Regions from separate parts of the Geoalkalibacter ferrihydriticus DSM 17813 genome, predicted to be linked through region 1. Evidence: riboswitches for the same ligand, from Rfam matches in the RefSeq annotation. Region 1 holds a riboswitch; the other holds the start of a gene.
The links. A riboswitch is a leader RNA that binds a small molecule or an ion and turns the genes downstream of it on or off. The one in region 1 is predicted to bind cobalamin.

Region 1 (11,238 bases):
CGTAGATATCGCCGAACTCGTAACCCGGCTCGTCGACCTCATAGGTCTGACCTGGAGCTGGCGTTCCACTCACCTCCGCATACTCGTTAAAAAATGTGTTCCGCTGTTCGTCGATTTCATGGTCAAAAAAAGCCGAAATGTAATAATTCCCCGCGACACCAGGAAAAAAGCGGATGTCGATCGTACCCAAGCCGGTAGTAAAATCAAAACCAGATACATCAAAATAGCTCGGGAGAGTATCCAGCGGCTCATCAAAGTAGTTGCCATAAAAGGTACCGTTGACGTTGAAGCGATATTCGAACAGAAACGGTGCCGCCTGCGCGGAAGAAATGGTCATCACCCACAGCAGACAACTCATAGCCCAGAATTTTAAACTTTTTGCCATGACATCCTCCTTTTGCGCGAAGAATTTCAGATCATCAACAGGGATGGAAAAATTTCCGCCTGCACCTCCCCTTTTTACATTTCCAGTTCACAATCCTTTTAACCATTAACCTTTAATTTATCCAGGAAAAACTTTTCCTTGGGCAAAATTTTTTTTGGAGGTTCTACCGTGCGCCCCTATCCGATTCTCCTCCTTCCAACAATCCTTATCTTCTCGGCCTGCCAGAATCTCTCGCACCACAGCAGCCGGGAAACTCTACCGGAGCCTGCACAACCTGCAGGCCAGGCTTACCAGTGCGGCGATCTGCGCATCGCGGCGCTTGCCGATGGCGATATGATGATTCTAGTACTGCCGCGGGGCGATCTGCGGCTTGCGCCGGTGGTTGCAGCGTCCGGGGCACGTTACGCCGATGAAGTCGGCAATGAATTCTGGGACAAGGGGCAAAAAGAGGCTCTGCTGAGCCTGGAGGGTGGCGCATCGCTGGAATGCAAGGGCACCGAGGCGCCTTCTCCTTGGGCGGAGGCGCGCCGTCGCGGCGTTAGATTTCGTGGGGTCGGTCAGGAACCGGGCTGGGTTGTTGAGCTCGACCGGGGGGAGGCCGCGGGCATGCGCTTGCTGCTCGATTATGGTCGCCACGAACTGCGTTTCCCGACGACCCGCCAAATCCGCGATGAGATGAGCGACACGCAATACTTTATCGGTGAGACAAACCAGACTCGCGCCGAACTGCGTGTGCGCCGCGAACCTTGCCGCGACACCATGAGCGGCGAACTCTTCCAGACCTCCGCGGAATTGCGGATCAACGCAGAAACCCTGCGCGGTTGCGGACGCTATTTTTCTGACTGAACAGCCTTTTTGAAGCTCAGGCGACATAAGGGGCAGATTTATCGTTTCGCCCCCCCCACCATTGCCTCGCAAAGTCGTTTGCAAACAGCCGACATATACCCGACTGAGCAGTTCATGCAATAACAATCAGCGAGAGGTTAAATCGGCAGGTGGCTGTGCGGTTCTCGAATTTACACTCAGCGCGGTCACTGTGACCAATATCAGCCCCATACCCAAAATTTGCGGAACAACCAGGTTTTCGTTTAAAACCACGACGCCGAACAGCGACGCGGTGACCGGTTCGACCATTGCCACAATTGAGGCCACGGCCGGGGCAGTATGATTCAGGCCGATGATATAAAGAACAAACGACAATCCCGCGCCGAACACACCCAGCGCCGCGAACAACGGCCAATCCGGTGTGGTCAGGGCTGCAACCATCTGGTCGGCATCACCCGGCCAGATCAGGATGAGGGCAAGGACCGCAAACGCTATTGAGAGAATCGCCTGCGGGCTGCCGTGCGGCGCCGCATACTTGAAGCCGAAAATGAATATCGCGTAGGACAGCCCGGAAAGCAGCCCGGCGCCCACCCCCATCGCCGTGACGCCGCTCGCACCGATGTCGTAAATCTGTGTCAGCAACACGATGCCAAGCATCACCACCGCGATCGCGGCCCACTTCAGCGCGGTCGGTCTTTCAAGTTTGAGAGCGAATGACACGAGATACACGAACACGGGGGCGCAGTACATCAACGTAGCCGCAACCGCGACACTTCCCTGCCCTATGCTCACGAAATAGAACGAGAAGTTGCCGGCGACGCCGAGACCGGCAATCGCCGACCAGAACCATAACCGGCGATTTGCCAGGCCACTGCCCTGCGGGCGCAGCATTAGCCAGACGAGGACGCACAGCAGTCCGATCATGCCCCGGTAGAATGAAACGACGAACGCATCCCAGCCATCGGCCATAAGAATTCCGCCGATCCCGCCGGATAACCCCCAGAAAAGAGCCGCCAGCGCCACGAAAGCTGTACTCGCGCCCATCATTTGATCTCCCATTCCATGATGAAATAAAGACGGCCCGCAACAGGAAGGAGGGACACTCTTAAGCAATAAAGTAAATTATCGGCTGCTGCGGAAAAATGGTCTTTAAATAAACTCATTTTTCACTCCTGATGCCGTTTCTCCTGTGCCCGCTTACGGCCGCGCGCCTCATCGACGCCCAGCACCACCAGCAGCGCCAGACCGAATAGAACAACACAGAACAGTATGGACGCCTGCAGACCAAAGGCGGCCTGCAGCAAACCGATGCCGATCAGACCGACGATTGCGGCAGCCTTGCTGAACAACCCCCAGAAACCGAACAACTCGGCCGCCTTGCGCTTGGGCGAAAGCAGCCCGACCAGCGCCCGGCCGCCCGATTGGGTAGACCCTAGACAGGTACCGGCGAAAACGCCGACGACGAGAAAGACATACTGCGCCTGCCACTCCACCCCGAAGCTATCCTGCCCCCAGGCAGCCAGAGCCGGGGTCAGGTAGATCAAAGTGATGGCGACAATCCACAAAGCCAGGGCCAGGGCGTAGGTCAGCTTGGCACCGATGCGGTCCTGCAGAAAACCGAAACCCAGCGCGCCAAGAGTGGCGGTGATCTGCACTACCACAAACATCAGCACCCGCACATGCTCATCCCAGGCAATCACCTGGGCGCCATAAATGAAGGTGAAGGCGATAATGATATAGATGCCGCACATGGCAAAAAAGATCGATCCCATGAGAATCGCCAGATCACGAAATTCTCTCAGTCCCTTGCAAGTCCGCCATGCCCGGCGCAACCCCAGGGCGAGATAGGTGTTCGATTTTTTCAGGCGCCGCGGGCGACCGCGCTCATTGAGCCAGAGAAAAGTGGGGATCGCCGCCACCAGGAAAAAACCAGCGGCGAAGGGGCCGACCCAGCGAATGCGCGAGAAGTTTTCCTCACTGACCTCGCCCAGAAACAGCAGGGCAAAGGCAGTGGCCACCAAGCCGCCCACATAACCGAGGGCCCAGCCGAATCCGGAAATCTTGCCCAAATCCTCGGGACGCCCGAGATCGGGCAGAAAGCTCGCGATGAAGGACTCGCCAATGGCATAGGCGTAGTTGGAAACAATCAGTAGCACCATGCCGAGCAGTACATAGCCCGGTGCGACGAAATACAGCGCAGCCGTGGCAAAGACGGTGAGCAGATAGCTGGCAAAAAGAAAACGCTTGCGCGTGGCGGTAAAATCCATGATGGCGCCGAACACCGGGCCGGTAAAGACCACCAGCAGATAGCTGAGGGACAGGGCGATGCTCCACAGCAGATTGCCCAACCGGTAATCGTTTTCGGCATCGCCGACGATGATGCGGGTGAAGATATCACCGAAAAATACGGTGATGATGAGCAGGGTATAACCCTGGTTGGCGAAGTCGAACATCGCCCAGCCGAAGATTTCTTTTTTTGAAGCTTTTTCGGTCTCCATGAGAGCCTTTCATTATGCGTCGCTACTGTTCAGCCTGGCTCCTGGCCGCGCCAAAATCAGAACAAGGGCAAAACCGTGCAGTGTACGGACAAGTTAAGCAGGAAGCGCACAACCGTGGGGTAAGGCCTATGCATTTGAAGATATCAAATTTTCCTTGAGATCGGCCATTTTCTTCTTCAGGAGCTCGCCCTTCTCGCCCGCTGATCATGGGGGAATAAAATTCCAAAGATTTTTATGAAATCTTTGGAATTTTAACCAACGACGGTCTTTGCTTCAATTTTGGCAAGGATGAAAAATTACGATCAACTTTTCCGGATCTCGGATGTTCGTTTTTTTGTCTCTGACGAAGCCCGCGAATCCATTTCCGCCCCGCGGCTTAAAGACGGAAAAAATCGATCCCCTCCATTGACAGTAGCCGGCAAATTGATTATCAACAGAAGTCCCCCGGATTTCCCGAGGGAAAAATCAAGTTTCAATCAATTTTTAAAACGGACGGATGTGAGGAAGAGGGGTGCAAAGCCCCCGCTGCCCCGCAGCCGTAATGGGAACGAACACCCACCCACGCATTGATCGCATGGGTACAGCCACTGGGATTTCTCCTGGGAAGGCGGGTCAGTAGGTCGCCCTGAGCCGGAATACCGCGCCGTCCGACAACTTCGAGGGAGGTTAATCCATGCTCAAGGGCATCATCCGCCTGTTGTTCGTCCTGTCTTTCTCCACCCCGGCTTTGGCCCAAGCCCAGACTTTCAATCTTCCGGAAATCGTCGTCACAGCCTCCCGATGGGACGAGCCGCGGGCCGACGTACCTCAATCCCTGACGGTCATCTCCCGCGATGAGATCGAGAGACGAGGAACTTCCTTCGTCACCGAGCTGCTTCAAACCCAATCGGACCTTTTCTTGGTGCAAAACGGCGGAGCCGGAAAAAACGCTACCTTGTTACTACGCGGCGGCAACGGCCGCCAGGTGCTGGTGCTGGTCGACGGCGTGCGGGTGAACAGTCCTTCCACCGGCGCGGCGGACCTCGGCGGACTTCTTACCGACGATATCGAGCGGATCGAAATCCTCAAGGGACCGCAAAGCACTCTCTACGGCTCGGAAGCCATGGCCGGCGTCGTCAACATCATTACACGCAAGGTAGTCGGACCACCCAAGACAGCCCTCCTTGTGGAGGCCGGCTCGTTTTCCACACGCAAGGCGTCGGGATCTCTCTCAGGCGGCACAGATCGCCATGATTACCGGTTCAGTGCCACTTGGCTCGACACCCAGGGCATCTCCGCAGCACGCAGCGGCACGGAGCCGGACGCCTATACAAACACCACGCTTTCCGCGAGGCTGGGTTTTGCCCCATCGGCCCGCACTGGCCTCGATCTCAACCTGCGCTACGTCCACGACCGTTCCGAGCTCGACGGCTTCGAAGCGGGCGTGGGAATGGTGGACGCCCTGAACTGGATCCAGAAGCGCGACGACTATCTAGTCGCCCTCAGGGGCGAGATTTTTCTTCTGGACAATTATGAACAGACGCTGGGCTTGTCCCTGGCAGGACAACGGCTGAAATCCGAAGACCCAGACACCTTATGGAACAATGCCCGCATCAATACCACCACCCACCAGCTTGATTGGCAGCACGTTCTGGATCTCGACCGGCTGACTCTCAGCGGAGGATTCGCCTATCGGCGCGAAGCCGCTGAAAACAAAGATGTCTTCGATGAGGCGGTGGACAACAAAGCCGGCTATGCCAACACCAAACTGCGGCTTTTGGATGAAAACCTGATCCTCGACGCGGGGTTGCGTTACGACAAACATGAAACCTTCGGCGACGAGCTCACCTACCGCATCGGGGCGCTTTACCATTTTCGCCCCCGGGATCTGCGCATCAGAGCCAACCACGGCAGCGGCTTTCGCGCGCCCTCTCTCAACGAACTGTTCTATCCTTTTTACGGCAACCCCAACCTTAAGCCGGAGAAAAGTTCGGCCTGGGATGTGGGCATTGAACAGGATTTTTTCGCCGGACGTCTCACCCTGGGCGCTACCTGGTTTCAGCAGCGCTACCGCAATCTCATCCAAACCAACTTCGCCACCTTCACGGCGGACAATATCGGCCGGGCGCGCGTCAAGGGGCTGGAATTGACAGCCATGGCAAGACCTATGGACGCCGTGCTGATCAAAAGCTCCTATACCTGGCTTGATGCCCTCGACGTTGACACCCAATCGCGCCTAGCCTTGCGTCCGCGTTCCAAAGTGGTGTCGTCCGTGGAATACACTTTCGCCGCACTGAGTCTGGGAGTGGAGCACATTTATGTTTCCAGAAGGCTCGACCCCTTCATCGGGCGCGACCTCTCAGCCTACGGACTCGTCAATCTGCGGAGCGCCTACACCCTGACCAGGTCACTGAGCGTCTTTGCCCGCATCGACAATCTTTTTGACAAGAGTTATGAGGTGGCCGGCGATTTCGGCACGCCGGGCTTCGCCGCCTTCGGCGGCCTAAAGGCAGGCTTCTGATGGGAAAAAACATCAGAAAAAATAGCAGATTTGGCGCCGGTGTGCTGCGCACAGCCTACCTGTGCGCGGCCTTCGTGCTTCTCTGCGCGCCACTCCAGGCCGCTGCGCCGCAGCGCATCGTCTCTCTGGCTCCAGCCATGACCGAAATTCTTTTTGCCCTGGAACTCGGCGAGCAGGTGGTGGGCGTCACGTCTTTCTGCGACCGGCCGCTGCAGGCGCGCAACCGAACCCAGGTGGGCGGCATGTCCAACCCATCCCTGGAGGCGATTCTGGCTCTTAAGCCGGACATGGTCGTTTTATCCACGGATGGCAATCCGCGTGAGGTGGCGCTGCGGCTCCAAAGCCTCGGCGTAAAGACCCATGTTTTCACCGCCCGGCGCATGGAAAATATCCCCCAGGGAATCCGCGACCTGGGTAAGGTTCTCCAAGCCGCGGTTGCGGCAGAGCATCTGGCGCAGAACCTGGAACACACCATTCTGCGCCATGCCCAAGCAGGCGAAACCGTCTCAACAATTGACCGCAAGCGTGCGTTATTCGTCATCTGGCCCGAGCCCCTTATCGTCGCCGGAACCGATACCCTTGTCGACGATACGCTCACACTCCTGGGATTTGACAATATCGCCGCAGGCACCGGGGTCAACTACCCTCGCTTTTCCGTCGAGGAGGTTCTGCGCCGCAAGCCCGACGTGATTATTTTCGGTCAGGGCCAAGGAGCCACGGCGTCCCTCGCTGATGGACTCATGCAGCGCCTCGGCAGTCTTGGGGCGATTCGGGAAGATTGCCTCATTTTCGTCGACGACGCCCTGTACCGCGCCGGGCCACGGATTGCCGAAGGCATCACCGATTTGTTCCACGCCCTCAGCGAACGACGGGAGCACGCACCCCCATGAGCCCAGCCAAAACAGCCGCATTGGCCGGGGCCGTGCTGCTCGTCACGCTTTTATCGGTGCTGAGCGGGCCGCGTTTCATCAATCCCCTGGACATAAGGCCCCAAGACTGGCATATCCTTGTCGCCCTGCGCCTGCCCCGCGCTTTCGTCGCCTTTCTCATGGGAGCGGCCCTCGGGGCCTCGGGCGCCATCCTCCAGGGAGTGTTTCGAAACCCTCTGGCCGACCCCTATGTTCTGGGAATATCGAGCGGCGCGGCTCTGGCTGCGGCATTCGGGTTGATGACGGCAACCTCCCTGCCCCTGCCGGTGCCCATTCTGGCCTTTGGTGGAGCACTGCTCACCTGCGTCGCGGTCGCCGCCCTGGGTCGCAGCCCCCAGGGGCTCAGACCCGATCGCTTGCTGTTGGGCGGCATAGGCATAGGCTTTTTCTTCTCGGCCCTGCTTCTGCTCGTCATGACCGTTTCGAGCAACGACGGACTCAAGCGGGCGATTTTGTGGATGTCGGGAGATCTCTCCATGGCTGATTGGAGGCTGGTTCCTGCCGGCGCCGTCCTCATCGCCGCAGGCTTGACTCTCGCCCTGATTCGCGCCAAAGGTCTCAATGCCTTGACCCTAGGGGACGAGATCGCCCACGGGCTCGGCTTCTCACCGGGTAGAGAGCGGCTGCTGCTGTTCATCGCCGCGTCGCTGATGACCGCCGCCGCCATTTCCCTGGGAGGCACGGTCGGCTTTATCGGTCTGCTGGTGCCTCATGCCGTCCGTCATTGGGTCGGATCCGACGCACGCATCAGCGTGCCGGCCGCAGCCCTGGTCGGCGGTGCGCTCCTGTGTCTGGCTGACGGCGCCGGGCGCACCCTTGCTGCGCCGCTGGAAATTCCGGCGGGTGTCATTGCGGCCCTGATCGGGGCCCCCTGCTTTCTGATCATTCTGCGGAAAAAGGGCTATGGACTTTAGAAACGACAGGCAGGCCGAAGCACTGTTGGTCTTTGAGCAGGTGTGCTTCGGATTCGGTGGGGACACCTTTATCGAAGATCTCTCTTTTAAAGCCACGCCGGGCGAGTTGATCGGCCTCATCGGAGCCAACGGCGCGGGCAAATCGACGGCCCTGCGACTGGCCGCGGGTCTGCTCAAGCCCTGGGCCGGGAAAATCCTACTCGACGGCCGCCCCCTTGCATCTCTCAGTGACCGGCAGAGGGCAGGCCGCCTGGCCTACCTGCCTCAAAACCTTGATGTCCATCTGCCCTTTCGCGTCGCCGAACTTGTGCGCATGGGAACCTATCCCTGCTCCGACATGCCACCTCTTGCGCCGCAGAAAGCTCTGCGCATCGTCGGCCTCGAGCACAAAGAGCAGGCCCATTTGGGCCAATTAAGCGGTGGTGAACTGCGGCGCGCCTTCATTGCCATGACCCTGGTGCAGGGTGCTCGATGCCTGCTTCTCGACGAACCCCTGGCGGGTTTGGATCTCAAATTTCAGGCCGAGCTGCTCAGGCTTTTGCGCGCAATTACCGAAACCGCCGGAGTGACGGTTCTCATGTCCCTGCATGACATGGCTGCGGCCCGGCGTTTTGATCGTTTGCTGGCGTTGAAGGAAGGAGCCCTGATCGCCCAGGGGGCGCCACACGCCGTTTTGACCGAAAGCCTGATAGCCGAACTTTTCGACCTCCAAAAAGACGACAGGGATCTCCACCCGGCAGGGGTTTTCTTTCGCCCGTAATCCACACAACGTGTTGCATCTCCCTCCTTCCCAGGGCGTAGAGATAGACCCTTTACGGCTTTTCAGCCGCTGAATCCTTGGGGCCCTGCTCTTCGCCTGCCGACACATTGAGCATCTCGTCGTGTTCTTGCATTTTCCACGGCAGGCTGCCCGGCGAGACATGCAGAAAGTGCAGATATTTCTCAAACTGGTCAAGAATATCGTCGATGACTTCCTGCTGGTCATAACCATAGATATCGTATGACTGGCCGCCGCGACGCAGAAAAACCTCCGCCCGATAATAATGCTGGATATCGTCCTCGCTGCGCTCCATCTCCGGGTAGGCGAATGAGGGCACCAAATACTCACACATGCGAATTTCGTAGATAAAATCAATCTCTCCCTCAATGATCACTTCAATATAGGTCCGGCCGATCTCGGCATCATAGAAAATATCCGCGGGCCACCCCTGCTCATCCAACTCGCGCTGAACATGCTTCATGGCGGCAACCACCCGTGTCTCGATGAACGTCCCGACCTCCTCGCGGCTCGGAAACCGCACCAGGCCCGCCAGACGTTTTTTCCACCGCCCGCGCTCAGCGGGGCCGGCGTGGTGCGCACGGCGCATGTGCGCATGCAGGCCTGCTTCGGTATGCCCCTCGATGACCAGGGCCCGCCACATGCCGACGGCGGCAATCAGCATAATAACCGCAAAGGGAAGAGCACTGGCGATGGTCATGGCCTGAAGTGCGCTGAGCCCCCCCGCAACCAGAAGCGTTGCGGCAACCACTCCCTCGATGATGGCCCAGAAAGAGCGCTGCCATGCCGGGGTCTGCAGCGCTCCGCCCGAAGCCAAAGAATCGATGACCAGAGAGCCGGAATCAGAGGATGTCACGAAAAAGGTAATGATGAGAACCACGGTCAAAAATGAAGTAATGGCGGAAAAAGGCAACAATTCATAAAGTTTAAACAAAGCCAAGGCGTGGTCGGCCTGAACCTCCGTAACCAAAGAGGTATAGCCCTCGACCATAATCAAATGCAAGGCGGTATCGCCGAAGATGGAGAACCACAGAAAGGTAAAAACGGACGGCACCAACATGACCCCGAAAACGAACTGGCGGATGGTGCGCCCGCGACTGATTTTGGCGATGAACAAGCCGACGAAGGGCGCCCAGGCGATGGTCCAGCCGAAGATGAAAAGCGTCCAGTTGCCGATCCAGTCCGAGCGGCTGTAGGCCTGCAAATTGAAGGTCCGAGCAATGATTCCGTTCAGGTAGCTGCCGGTATTCTGCAAAAACGTCTCAAGGATGAAAATACTCGGCCCGACGAGAAAGACAAACAGCATCAGCGACACGGCCAGGGTCATATTGACGATGGAGAGCCGCTTGACGCCCTTGTCGAGACCTGCGACGACTGAAATCAGAGCGACGGCTGTAATAACCGCTATAGCGACAACCTGCACCGTAACGTTAACCGGGATTGCCGGCCACAGATAATTGATGCCGGCGTTGATCTGTGTCACCGAAAGTCCGAGGGTGGTAGCGATGCCGAACAGGGTGCCGAGAATAGCGAAAGTATCTACCGTATGTCCGATGGGACCATGGATTCGTTCGCCGATGAGGGGAAACAGGGCCGAGCGCATGGAAAGGGGCAGACCGTGGCGAAAAGAGAAATAAGCCAGCACCAGCCCGACCAATCCGTAGATGGCCCAGATATGAAAGCCCCAGTGAAAAAAGGCGATCTGCATTGCCTGTTTGGCCGCGTCAACGGTCGCGGCCGCCCCCTCGGGTGGCGCGGCATAATGCAGCACCGGTTCGGCGACACCGAAAAACAACAGCGCAATCCCATATCCGGCGGAAAACAGCATGGCGAACCACGCGGGGAAACTGTATTGGGGCACCGCGTGATCGGGGCCAAGTTTGATCCCTCCCCAGCGCGAAAAGGCAACAGTGACGATAAAAACCAGGAAAATCGCCACCGACAACATGTAGAACCAGCCGAAGGTCTTGGTGATAAAGCTCAGCATGGCGGCGAAAAACTCACCGGCCAACTCTGGGTTGCTGATGGTTCCGATCACCAAGAGAAGCGTAACGATTACGGCGGGAGCAAAAACCGGAATTAGGATTGTGGAGGGAATTTTACCTCTAAAAGCAGACATCGCTTCTCCTGTTGAAAGGCCGGCCGATCAGGCGGGGTGTACGGATTTTCCGTTGAATTTGCGAAGGCGATCCAGACGCAGGGTCGTGCCGTCCTCGAGTTGCAGATATTCCGCCCCGACGCGACTATAGACATCCACGATCCGGCCGCAAATCCGTGTCATTGTCCCAGACTCCGACAAACAGTCAAGCTCGCACGGCTCTTTCGCCATGACGGCGGCAAGCAGCTCATCGTGAATACTGCAGGATATGGGAATGTAGGCCTGATCCGCTTCTGGCTTCATTCGCTCAC
Region 2 (11,238 bases), on a different contig from region 1:
TCAGGCGCGCACGCAACTCGGCCTCGCCCAAAGGCTTGACCAGATACTCGTCGGCGCCGGCTTCAAGGCCTTCGATCAAATCCTCCCTGGATCCGCGCGCAGTCAAGACAATAATATAGATGTAGTACTTCTGAAACCGCTCACGAATGGTTCGGCACAACTCCAGGCCATCCATGCCGGAGACCACAAGGTCGGTGATGACGATGGGAAAATACCCTTGCTCCAATTGCGCCAGGGCGTCCGGACCATTGGTCACGCACAGCGAGGCGTGTCCGGCACCCTCAAGGGCATTCTGCAGCAGGCTGCAAATCGGCGGGTTATCTTCGACGACCAGCACCGGGAAAGTCGACGAAGAGTCACACTGAGAACCGTCCATGAGCCGTGGCTCCTTTCACAAATATACGACCAATGCAACCCACAAGCCTCACCCCTGGGCCCCGCCGTCCCCTTTGCGCCGACCGCGCCAGTCGCGAATGCTCCAAGCCAATTGTCCCCACATGCCGCGCAACATGCCGGCTTCGGCGGACGACAATCCGGCACGGCGAAAGATGTCGCGCAAAGGGTTGGTGACTGCTTCGGGACGCTCGGGATTCAGAAAGGCAATGCGCTGCAGCACAGCTTCCATGTCTGCATACAGGCTTGCCATCTCCCCCTGGCTCGCTGGTTCTTGCCGCGGCGCGGGAGTTGCGCAGGCCACCGACCGGCAAGTTTCATAAAGACAGACAACCACGGCCTGAGCCAGATTGAGGGAGCCTCCCTGAGCCGAGGTACCGATGGTGGCGGCATGGCTGCACAAGGCCACCTCGGCATTGGTCAGCCCTGCGTCCTCGCGCCCGAAAACCAACCCGGCGCGACCGGCGGCGGAGAGCGTCGCAAAGGTTTGCGGCAACCGGGAGACATCCAACAGCTCACCACGCATGCGGCCCATGCGGCGCGTGGTTGCGACAGTTATTTCAAGATCGGCCAGGGCCTCGGCCAAACTTGCATAAACCTGCGCCTGCCCAAGCAGATCGGAGGCAAAAACCGCAAGCTTATGCGCCTCCGGGTGCAGGTAATGACACGGATTGACCAGACGCAGATCGCTGACACCGAAATTGGCCATGGCACGACAGACCATGCCGATGTTGCCGGGATGGCGGGGCTCGACCAGGACAACGGCAATACGCTCAGAAAACGGCAAAGCTTGTGTCATTCGAATATCCGGGAGATTCCGTGCAATGGAAAAAGGGGAGCATCCGCCCCCCTTTTATTGTCAATGAAAGCGCCGCCTCAACCGCCGGTGACACTCATTCCGGCCGGCGGCACAAAAGTGCGCGAACCGGCTTCCTGATCAAGCATCAGCAAGCCGCGCCCGTCGCCTTCAACGCGTTTGAGCTTTTTCTTCACCAGCCCAAAACTGGCCTCTTCTTCCACCTGCTCGGTGACAAACCACTGCAGGAAAATCTGCGCGGCATGGTTGCTCTCGTCACGCGCGAGGTCCATAAGCTTATTGATACGATCGGTGACGAAATATTCATGTTCCAGAGCATAGTCAAAAACGTCATAGGCCGATGTGTAATCACCCTTAGGCGCATCAATCGGCAACATCACCGCGCGTCCGCCCGCCTCGCAGATAAAGTTGAAAAACTTTTCTCCGTGCGTCATTTCCTCCATGGCCTGAACGCGCATCCACGCGGAAAAACCGGGCAGGTCTTCCGCCTCGAAATAGGCCGCCATCGCCTTATAAAGATAAGCGGAAAAGAATTCGTTTTTCATCTGCTCATTCAATGCGTCCTGCAATGTCTGGCTCAGCATGAGATTTCCTCCCAGGAACAAGAAAAAAAAGGTTACGCAGGGAAACCCGGCGTTTTCGGTCGATTTATATTTATACACCAGTGGAAAATCAGTGTCCACAAACCACCGCAACCACAAAAAAGGCAGGTCCACCACCGGCGAACCTGCCTTTCAAATTATTTGTTCCGGTGCCGGGCAAAAATCAGCGATCGTCGAAAACAATTCGACGCAATCCGTCAATGGCGAAATTGCCCCGGTTGATATCGTCGGTGAACGGATTGCGATAGGAATAAGTCAGGTAGGTGCAATCACAGTCGGAGGGGAGAAACGCGTCCTGTATAATAAACTTCTGGCCATCGGTCTTGCGCGTCAGTTCCATCTCGCCCGCACTGATGTCATTGCCGAACATGCTGTAGCTGGCGTTGGGACTGTCAAAAAAAACGATTTCTCTTACGGCGTCCATGGGCACTTCAAGAGCGGTCCCATTAAACCACCCCTTGATCAGGTTGCGGTCTTCAATGCGAAAAAACCGGACTTCCTGGCCGTCGATGGTGACGAATCTACCCGAGCGGGTCGCCCCGGAAGCGGTGCTGACCAGCACGGACAAAAGAAGCAGCGGGATGGCGACATAGCGCAGCCACTTGCAAATCTTCATTTCAAAAATCTCCTTTTTCAATTGTTTTATTCAATTTCAGGAATCGGGTAAAAAAAGAAAACTCCGCGGGACTTTCGACACCCTCACTCAGACAACCGGGCATGGGCTCCCTTGCATTGACGTCGAGAATGTCGCTCCTCACGGATTAAGCCTTTTTTAAATGGCTGCCGCCAGCCTCATCTCTTAACAGTTTTTGAAAAAAAATTCAATGGTTTTTCCCTGGGAAGACAAGTTCATTCCACCGCAAAAAAAGATCGAACTCGCCAGAAAAACCCAACATTTCCCACGGCTGGATAGCTGGGCTCGCGATTTTTCCCCCGCGCGGAGAAAACATGCTATCATAGCCGCCACGCCTGCCGACACTTTAAAGAGACCCACTAACCGTAAAACTTTTCCAGCTCCGCCGAGGTCGCATTTTGCACATCAAATCTGCTGAATTTCTTAAAAGTGCCGTCCACCCAGAGCATTATCCGGAAGAGAGCCTTCCGGAAATCGCCTTTGCCGGGCGCAGCAACGTCGGCAAAAGCTCGATGATCAACTGCCTGCTCGGGCGGCGCGGTCTGGTGCGTACCTCCTCGACTCCCGGACGCACCCAATTGCTGAACTTTTTCACCGTCAACGATGCCTTTCAACTCGTCGACCTGCCCGGCTACGGTTTCGCCAAAGTCCCCCTGGCGGTTAAACGCAGTTGGGGGCCGATGATCCGCACCTATCTCGAAAAGCGCCGCAGCCTGCGTTGCGTGGTGCTGATTCTGGATATCCGCCGGGTGCCCAGCGAGGAGGATCTGCAATTTCTTGACTGGCTTGAAGAATACGAGATTCCCACCATCCCCGTGGTCACCAAGGCCGACAAAGTCACCCGTGGTCGCCGCCGGGACCATCTGAAGAAAATCGCCGAGGCTTGCGCCCTGCCGGTAGAAGCTTTCACCCTGTTCTCCGCCACCAGCCGCGAGGGTCGCGAAGAGATTTGGGGGCGGGTTGCCGAAGCGCTGAATCCCGAGGAAAAACCCTGATATTTTCAACCATTGACAGTTCCGAACGCCTCTGCTAAAAGAGTTTGCACCAAAAATTGTTTACGTACGACCCTTATTGATTCGGGTGCCCGCCGCAGCTTCAGCGCAGGCGGGAGAATAGGGAAGAGGGTGAAAGTCCCTCGCTGCCCCGCAACTGTAAGCGGTGACGAACGCCGATCTTAAGGCCACTGTTTTTTACCTGCTTCAGGTATCGGAAAACGGGAAGGCCCGGCCAGTAGGATGACCCGCAAGCCAGGAGACCTGCCCGAATGTCGGTTTACTCATCCTTCGTGGGAAGGGGTGGGGCCCGTCGTTCACTTATCTGAACCCCGGCCTCGCATCCTGCGACCGGGGTTTTTTCGTGCGATTGAAAGGACGGTTTTGAAAACGGGACTGATTCAGGTCTACACCGGCGAGGGCAAGGGCAAAACCACCGCCGCCCTGGGCCTGGTGGTGCGTGCCCTCGGCCAGGGGCTGCGGGTGCTGCTGGTGCGCTTTCTCAAGACGGAGCAACCGATGAGCGGTGAGGTCCGCTTTTTCCAGCAGACTCCCGGCCTGGAGATTCTCACTTCAGGCGTGGGCGGCATTCGTCAAGGGCAGGACAGGGAATTGTTGCGCTCCAGCGTCACCCGAACCTTCGCCGAAGTCAAACAGCGCCTGGCGCATGAACACTATGACCTGGTGGTCCTCGATGAAATTAACGGCGCCCTGCATAAAGAACTCCTCAACGTGCGGGAATTCCTGCAATTTCTCGATGAGCGTCCCACCAACACTGAGCTGGTACTGACCGGGCGCAACGCCCTGCCCGAAGTGCTGGAGCGCGCCCACCTGATCAGCCGTATCGACAAAATCAAGCATCCCCTCGACCAAGGCATTGCCGCCCGGTGCGGCCTGGAGTTCTGACGTCTATGGCACGAACTGTCTTCATCACCGGCGGCGCCCGCTCGGGCAAAAGCACTTTCGCGCAGCAGCAGGCCGAAGCCTGCCCCGGCCCTCTGCTCTACCTGGCGGCCGCGCGCGTCGAGGACGCGGAGATGGCGGCGCGCATCCAGGCCCATCGCGCCGTGCGCGGCGCACGCTGGCAGACCTTGGAGGAGCCCCTGGAGATCGTGCGGGCGCTGAGCGGTGCTTGCGGTTATGGCGCAGTGCTTTTTGACTGCGTCACCCTGTGGCTGAGCAATCTGCTTTTTCATCATCAAGAAGATCAGACGTTGATCCTGAACGCCGTTGACCAGCTTGCCGCAACCCTGACCCAGCTTGAAATACCGGTGTTCATTGTGAGCAACGAGGTCGGCAGCGGCATCGTCCCCGAAAATCGCCTGGCGCGACTGTTTCGCGACCTGGCCGGCACCGCCAACCAGCGCCTGGCGGCAGTGGCTGACGAAGCCTGGCTGGTCGCCGCGGGCTGTCCCTTGCGCTTGAAATAAAACACGAATCCCTACAGAAAGAAGGAAAGATCATGCCCTCGCCGACTCTGGCCCGCACCCTGGCCTCCATTCGCCCCGTCGACCTTGACCGCATGGCCGCCGTGCAGGCGCGCATGGATCGCCAGACCAAGCCGCGCGGCTCCCTCGGGCGACTTGAAGAGTTCGCCCGACGCTTTGTGGCCATCACCGGCCGCGAAGACATCCGCCGCAAGGAAATCTATACCTTTGCCGGAGATCACGGCGTGGCCGCGGAAGGGGTGAGCGCCTTCCCCCCCGAGGTCACACCGCAGATGGTTTACAACTTTCTCGCCGGCGGTGCCGGGGTCAACGCCCTGGCCCGCCATGCCGGCGCGGAGGTGCGGGTGGTGGACATGGGCGTCGATCATGATTTCGGCGAATTGCCGGGGCTCATCCATCGCAAAATCGCCCGCGGCACGGCCAATTTGCGGCGCGGTCCAGCCATGACGCGCGACCAGGCGATTGAAGCCCTGGAGGCGGGTATCGCCCTGGCCAATGCAGCGGCGGATGCCGGGGTCGATCTGCTCGGCACCGGCGATATGGGCATCGCCAACACCACGCCCTCGGCGGCGATTGCCGCGGTCTTCAGCGGCCTGCCACCGACCCAGGTCACCCATCGCGGCACGGGTATCGATGATCAGTCCCTGCTGCGCAAGATTGCGGTCATCGAAGAGGGCATCGCGATCAATGCTCCCAATCCGCAGAATCCGCTGGATGTCCTGGCCAAGGTCGGCGGATTCGAAATCGGCGGCATCGCCGGACTGGTGCTGGGCGGCGCCGCCCGCTCGATACCAGTAGTGGTGGACGGCTTCATCTCCACCGCCGGCGCGCTCATCGCCTGCGAGATGCATCCGCAGGTGCGCGAATACATTTTCGCCGCGCATCGCTCGGTGGAAGTCGGCCATGCCGTCATGCTCGAGCGCATGGCGCAGCAGCCGATCCTCGATCTGCAGATGCGCCTCGGCGAAGGCACGGGCGCGGCTCTGGCCATGAGCCTCATCGAGGCCGCCCTGCGCGGCTTGCGTGAAATCCAGACATTCGACCAGGCAGGGGTTACTCAGGGGAGGGATCAATGAAACGCGAATGGCAGGAGGTGCGCCTCGCCGGTGCCTTTCTTACCGTCTTTCCGGTGGCGCGCAATCTGGAAACGACCCCGGAGAGACTCGGGCGCAGCCTGGCTTTTTTCCCCGCCGTCGGCCTCTTAATCGGCCTCGGCCTGGTCGTGCTCAACTGGGCGCTGGGCGCCTTTCTGCCGCGGGCGGTGCTTGATTGCCTGCTGATTCTGACTCTGATCGCCGCCACCGGCGCGTTGCATCTCGACGGGATCGCCGATCTCCTCGACGGGCTGGCCGGCGGCAAAGACCGCGAGGGCATCCTGCGCATCATGAAAGACAGTCGCGTCGGCGCCATGGGCGCAGTCGGGCTGATCATGGTGCTGCTGCTCAAGTATCTGTCGCTCTACAACGTACCCGAAGAATTCAAATCAGCGGCGCTGCTCTTCATGCCCTGCGCCGGGCGCTGGGTCCAGGTCGTGTTGGCGTCCTTCTGCCGCTACATCCGCCCCGAAGGGGGCACGGGGGGCGCCTTTGTCGACCATGCCGGCGAACGCGAATTTCTCATCGGCACAGTCACCCTGCTCCTGGCCGGTCTGGTGCTGTTCGGCCTGAAAGGCATCTTTCTGGTGTTTCTCATCGGCTTGTCGGCCATGGTCCTGATCCGCTTTTTCGAAGCGCGTCTCGGCGGTGTCACCGGCGACGTGCTCGGCGCGGCCACCGAAGCTGTCGAAGTATTGACTCTGCTCTTAGTGCTGGCGGTGATGTCCCCATGATGACCGAACACACCCGCCTCTATCTCATCCGCCACGGCCAGGTGGAAGGCTTCGGCAACAAGCGCTATAACGGCCAAGCCGATGTCGCCCTCACGACCTTCGGCCGCGAACAGTCGCAAGCCCTGGGTGCGCGCTTGGCCGAGGCACCCCTGGCAGCCGTCTACACCAGCGATTTGTCGCGCTGCGTCTTTGCCGCCGAGTGCCTGGCCGCGCCCCATGGACTGCAGGCGGTTCGCGTGCCCGAGGTGCGTGAACTGCACATCGGCGCATGGGAGGGGCGCACCTGGCAGGAGTTGCAAGAGCTTTACCCGGAGCAATGGCAGGCACGGCTCAACGATCTGGTTCATTACCGCGTCCCCGGCGGCGAGAGTCTCGCGGAAATGGCACAGCGGGTGCGCCCGGCCCTGCAACGCATCATTGAGCGACATCGCGGCGAAGAGGTCGCCCTGGTCGGCCATGGCGGCGTCAACCGAGTGATTCTCCTTGATGCCATCGGCGCGCCCCTCACGCAGATGTTCGCTGTCGAGCAGGATTATGGCTGCCTCAATATCATCGACTATTTCGCCGACGGCAACGCGGTGGTGAAACGGCTCAATGGCTGAAGCGATTCCAACCTTTCTCATCGCCGCTCCCGCCAGCGGCTGCGGCAAGACCACCCTGACCCTGGCGCTGCTCGCCGCCTTGCGCCGCCGCGAGCTGCGCGTGGCGCCCTTCAAGGTCGGCCCCGACTTCATCGATCCCGGCCATCATGCCGCCGCCTGTGGCCGTGCCTCGCGCAATCTCGACAGCTGGATGTGCGGCACGAACTACGTCCGCGACACCTTTCGCCGTGCCTGCGTGGGGGCCGATGTGGCGGTGATTGAAGGAGTCATGGGACTGTTTGACGGCGCTTCAGGCAGTGACGACGCCGGCAGCAGCGCCGCAATCGCCCGCCTACTCGATGCCCGGGTGCTGCTGGTCATCGACGCCCGCGCCCAGGCGCGCAGTGCCGCGGCTCTCGTACAAGGCTTCACCCGCTTCGACCCGCGCCTGAAATTCGCCGGAATCCTCTGCAACCGGGTCGGCAGTCCCCGTCACGCCGAACTGCTGCATGACGCCCTCGCCTCGGTCCCCGACCTGCCGCCGCTGCTCGGCTGTCTGCCGCGGGAAGAAGCGCTGAGCCTGCCCGAACGCCATCTGGGCCTGGTCACCGCCGGGGACGCGCGGCGCGATGAGAGCTTCTACCAACACCTCGCCGAATGGCTGGAAAGCCACGTCGATCTGAACCCGATTTTTCCATCGGACCCATCGGGACCATTGGCGCCATGCGTTTCACCCGCGCACAGACCTCCCAGAGCCCGCATCGCCGTGGCCCGGGATGAGGCCTTCTGCTTCTACTATCCGGACAACCTCGAACTGCTCGAGGCGGCCGGTGCCGAGCTGGTCTTCTTCTCGCCCCTGCGCGACACGCGCCTGCCGCAAGGAATCCACGGGCTGTACCTGGGCGGCGGCTATCCTGAATTGCACGCGGAAAAACTTGCGGCCAATACCCACCTGCTCGCCGATATCCGCCGGGCCGCCGACCAGGAACTGCCCATCTACGCCGAATGCGGCGGCTTCATGCTGCTGTCGCAAAGCATCGACGAGTACCCCATGGCCGGGGTGTTTCCCGCCCATGCGCGCCTGCTGAAAAAACGCAGGGCGCTGGGCTACCGCGAGGTGACTCTGACTGCCGATTCGCTGCTGGGTCCCGCGGGCACCTGCCTGCGCGGCCACGAATTCCATTATTCGGAGATGGAGATGCCGCCCGAGGTGCCGCGCCAGTACCGGCTGAGTCGGCGTGGCGGTGAGGACCTTGCGGACGAAGGCTATCGCCGCCGCAACGTACTGGGCAGCTACATCCACCTGCATTTCGGCAGCCATCCATCGGTTGCCGAACATTTTGTCAATTTCTGTCGCAAAGGAGTTCAATCCCCATGAAAACCGCCATTTTGCTCATGGGCCACGGCTCACGCATTCCCGCCGCCAACGAGGCCCTGCACGCCATTGCCGCCATGGTGCGCGAGTGCACCGGCTTCGAGATCGTCGAAGTTTCGTTCCGCGAGCAGCACGCCCCCAACATCCAGAAAGGCATTGATGCCTGTGTCGCGCAAGGCGCGCAGCGCGTTCTGCTCTATCCCTATTTTCTCTTTGCCGGCGCCCATGTGCTCGAGGATCTGCCGGCGGAAATGGAAGAGGCGGCACGCCGTTATCCCGGCCTGGTTATGGCCCTGGGTGAGCCCCTCGGGGTGCACGCCAAACTCGGCGAAATCGTGTGCGAACGCATCGAGGATGCCATGACGCGCGCCGGCTGGGATGCTCCGGCCAAGATGGCGGCGCGCTAAGATGACTATGAACGACGGCGAAATCATCCTCGACCCCGCGGCCATTGAAACACAGAGCTTTGCCATCATTGATGCCGAGGTCGGCGCGCACACCTATACGGCCCGGCAATGGCCTATCGTGCGCCGGGTGATCCACACCACCGCCGATTTCGACTTTGCCCGCGCCACCTGGTTTTCCCCCGACGCACTGGAGACCGGGCTTGCCGCCCTGCGCAACGGCGCGCGAATACTGTGCGATACCAACATGGTCATGGCCGGCGTGAACAAAACGCGTCTCGCCACTCTGGGTGGCAGCCTCAGCTGCCATGTGGCCGATGCCGATGTCGCCGCCGAAGCACGCGCCCAAGGCATCACCCGCTCGCTTCTCGCCACGCGCAAGGGAGTCGCCGCCGGTGCTTCGATCTTTCTCATCGGCAACGCGCCCACCGCCCTCTATGAACTGCTGCGCCTGGCGCGCAGCGGCGCGGTGCAACCGGCACTGGTGGTCGGGGTTCCGGTGGGCTTCGTCGGCGCGCAGGAGTCAAAAGAAGCGCTGGTTGCCGCGGGCCTGCCGGCCATCGTCTGCCGGGGCCGCAAGGGGGGTTCGGCGATTGCGGCAGCAATCCTCAACGCGCTGATGATTCTCGCCGAGGAAAGTCAACCATGAGTCCTTACCGAATTTTCGCGGGCGTCGCGCTGCTGACGCTCTTGATCCCTGCCCCCGCGGCAGCCATGCACATCTCCGAAGGCATCCTGCCCGCGGGCTGGGCGTTGTTCTGGTTTCTCGCGGCGGCGCCCTTCGTCGCCCTGGGCGTGCGCCAGATCAACCGGCGCAAACAGATCGATCCCATGTACATCCCTCTGCTCGGCATTTTTGGCGCCGCGGTATTCGTCTTCAGCTGCTTCCCCATCCCGGTGCCGGTCGCCGGCAGCACCGCGCATCCGGCGGGTACGGGCCTCAGTGCGATTTTCCTCGGCCCCTTTGCCAGCGTGGTCGTTGCCTTCGTCTCGCTGCTGCTGCAGGCACTGTTTCTCGCCCACGGCGGACTGACCACCCTGGGCGGCAACACCTTTTCCATGGGCGTGGTCGGCAGCTTCGGCGCTTTCGGCGCTTTTCTCCTGGTGCGCCGTCTGGGCCTGCCTCTGTTCTGGTGCGGATTCGCCGCAGGCGTGGCGGCGGATCTGCTCACCTACCTGAGCACTTCGCTGGAACTGGCCCTGGCTCTGCACGGCGATCTTTCCTTCTGGCTTGTCCTCGGGCAGATCTATCTGGCTTTCATGCCCACGCAGATTCCCCTGGCGCTCCTCGAAGGGGCGGTCACCGGCGGCATTCTGGTCTATGTGCGCAAAAACCGTCCCGACATCCTGCGCAGGGTCGGCCTGGTCAAGGAGGCGAGGGCATGAAAAAGGGTTTGGCTCTACTGGTTCTTCTGGTCACTCTCCTGGGCACGGCCGCAGCCTTCGGCGAAGACGAGGAGCCCCGCTGGGCGGGCGTCGATGAAACCGTGGTGGAAAAATTCGCCCGCGATCTCGGCCGTGAGCCACGCGATTCCCTCATCGACACGGACCAGGGCGATCTGCTGCTGTTTTTCTTCACTCTGGCAGGGGCAACCGGCGGCTTCATCATGGGCTACTACTGGCACAAGGTCTTTGTCGCCGGGAAGCAGGAGACCCCACCGCGCGGATGAGCGGCGCTCACTCTTTCATCGATGCCCAGGGCGACAGCCGGCGCCTGTTGGTCGTGCTGGACGGCCGTGTCAAACTGGCCCTGCTGCTCGCGGCCCTGCTCGTCAACCTCATCGCGGGGGGGCTGCGGGCGCCGTTGCTGCTGCTGGTTCTGGCCCTGGTTCTGATCCCGGCAGCCGGCGTACCGCTACGCACCTTCGCGCGACGCATGGCAATGCCGGCACTCATCGCCCTGGTGGCCCTCGTCACCCAGTTGTTCTGGGTTAAACAGGGCAATGAACTCCTGCAGGTGCCCCTGTTTTTCTGGGAATGGAGCATCACCAGCGGCGGCATCCAGCGCGGTCTGGAGTTGGCCTCACGCATCCTCGGCGGCATGAGCGTGCTGCTGTTTTTCGCCCTGACCACGCCGCTTCCCGAACTGCTACGCGCCGCGCGCTTCTTCCGTTGCCCGCCGGTGCTGGTGGAGTTGGCCATGATCATGTATCGTTATATCTTC

Region 2: another riboswitch for cobalamin. It lies ahead of GFER_RS12045 (cob(I)yrinic acid a,c-diamide adenosyltransferase); the one in region 1 lies ahead of GFER_RS10080 (TonB-dependent receptor plug domain-containing protein).

Annotation. Positions count from the first base shown of each region.
Region 1 covers NZ_JWJD01000003.1:245,047-256,284, reverse strand. Annotated here, with positions in the region: gene GFER_RS17745 (PEP-CTERM sorting domain-containing protein) at 1-385, opposite strand, end outside; gene GFER_RS10095 (MliC family protein) at 524-1,231, shown strand; gene GFER_RS10090 (DMT family transporter) at 1,358-2,257, opposite strand; gene GFER_RS10085 (MFS transporter) at 2,377-3,708, opposite strand; cobalamin riboswitch at 4,211-4,347, shown strand; gene GFER_RS10080 (TonB-dependent receptor plug domain-containing protein) at 4,382-6,208, shown strand; gene GFER_RS10075 (ABC transporter substrate-binding protein) at 6,208-7,098, shown strand; gene GFER_RS10070 (FecCD family ABC transporter permease) at 7,095-8,051, shown strand; gene GFER_RS10065 (ABC transporter ATP-binding protein) at 8,041-8,811, shown strand; gene GFER_RS10060 (BCCT family transporter) at 8,864-10,948, opposite strand; gene GFER_RS10055 (hypothetical protein) at 10,976-11,230, opposite strand.
Region 2 covers NZ_JWJD01000004.1:218,318-229,555, forward strand. Annotated here, with positions in the region: gene GFER_RS12020 (diguanylate cyclase) at 1-376, opposite strand, end outside; gene GFER_RS12025 (RNA methyltransferase) at 425-1,192, opposite strand; gene GFER_RS12030 (ferritin) at 1,270-1,794, opposite strand; gene GFER_RS12035 (hypothetical protein) at 1,976-2,428, opposite strand; gene yihA (ribosome biogenesis GTP-binding protein YihA/YsxC) at 2,845-3,441, shown strand; cobalamin riboswitch at 3,508-3,724, shown strand; gene GFER_RS12045 (cob(I)yrinic acid a,c-diamide adenosyltransferase) at 3,823-4,344, shown strand; gene cobU (bifunctional adenosylcobinamide kinase/adenosylcobinamide-phosphate guanylyltransferase) at 4,350-4,868, shown strand; gene cobT (nicotinate-nucleotide--dimethylbenzimidazole phosphoribosyltransferase) at 4,901-5,962, shown strand; gene cobS (adenosylcobinamide-GDP ribazoletransferase) at 5,959-6,714, shown strand; gene cobC (alpha-ribazole phosphatase) at 6,714-7,316, shown strand; gene GFER_RS12070 (cobyrinate a,c-diamide synthase) at 7,309-8,673, shown strand; gene GFER_RS12075 (sirohydrochlorin chelatase) at 8,670-9,077, shown strand; gene GFER_RS12080 (precorrin-8X methylmutase) at 9,079-9,723, shown strand; gene GFER_RS19135 (energy-coupling factor ABC transporter permease) at 9,720-10,460, shown strand; gene GFER_RS19370 (hypothetical protein) at 10,457-10,744, shown strand; gene cbiQ (cobalt ECF transporter T component CbiQ) at 10,741-11,238, shown strand, end outside.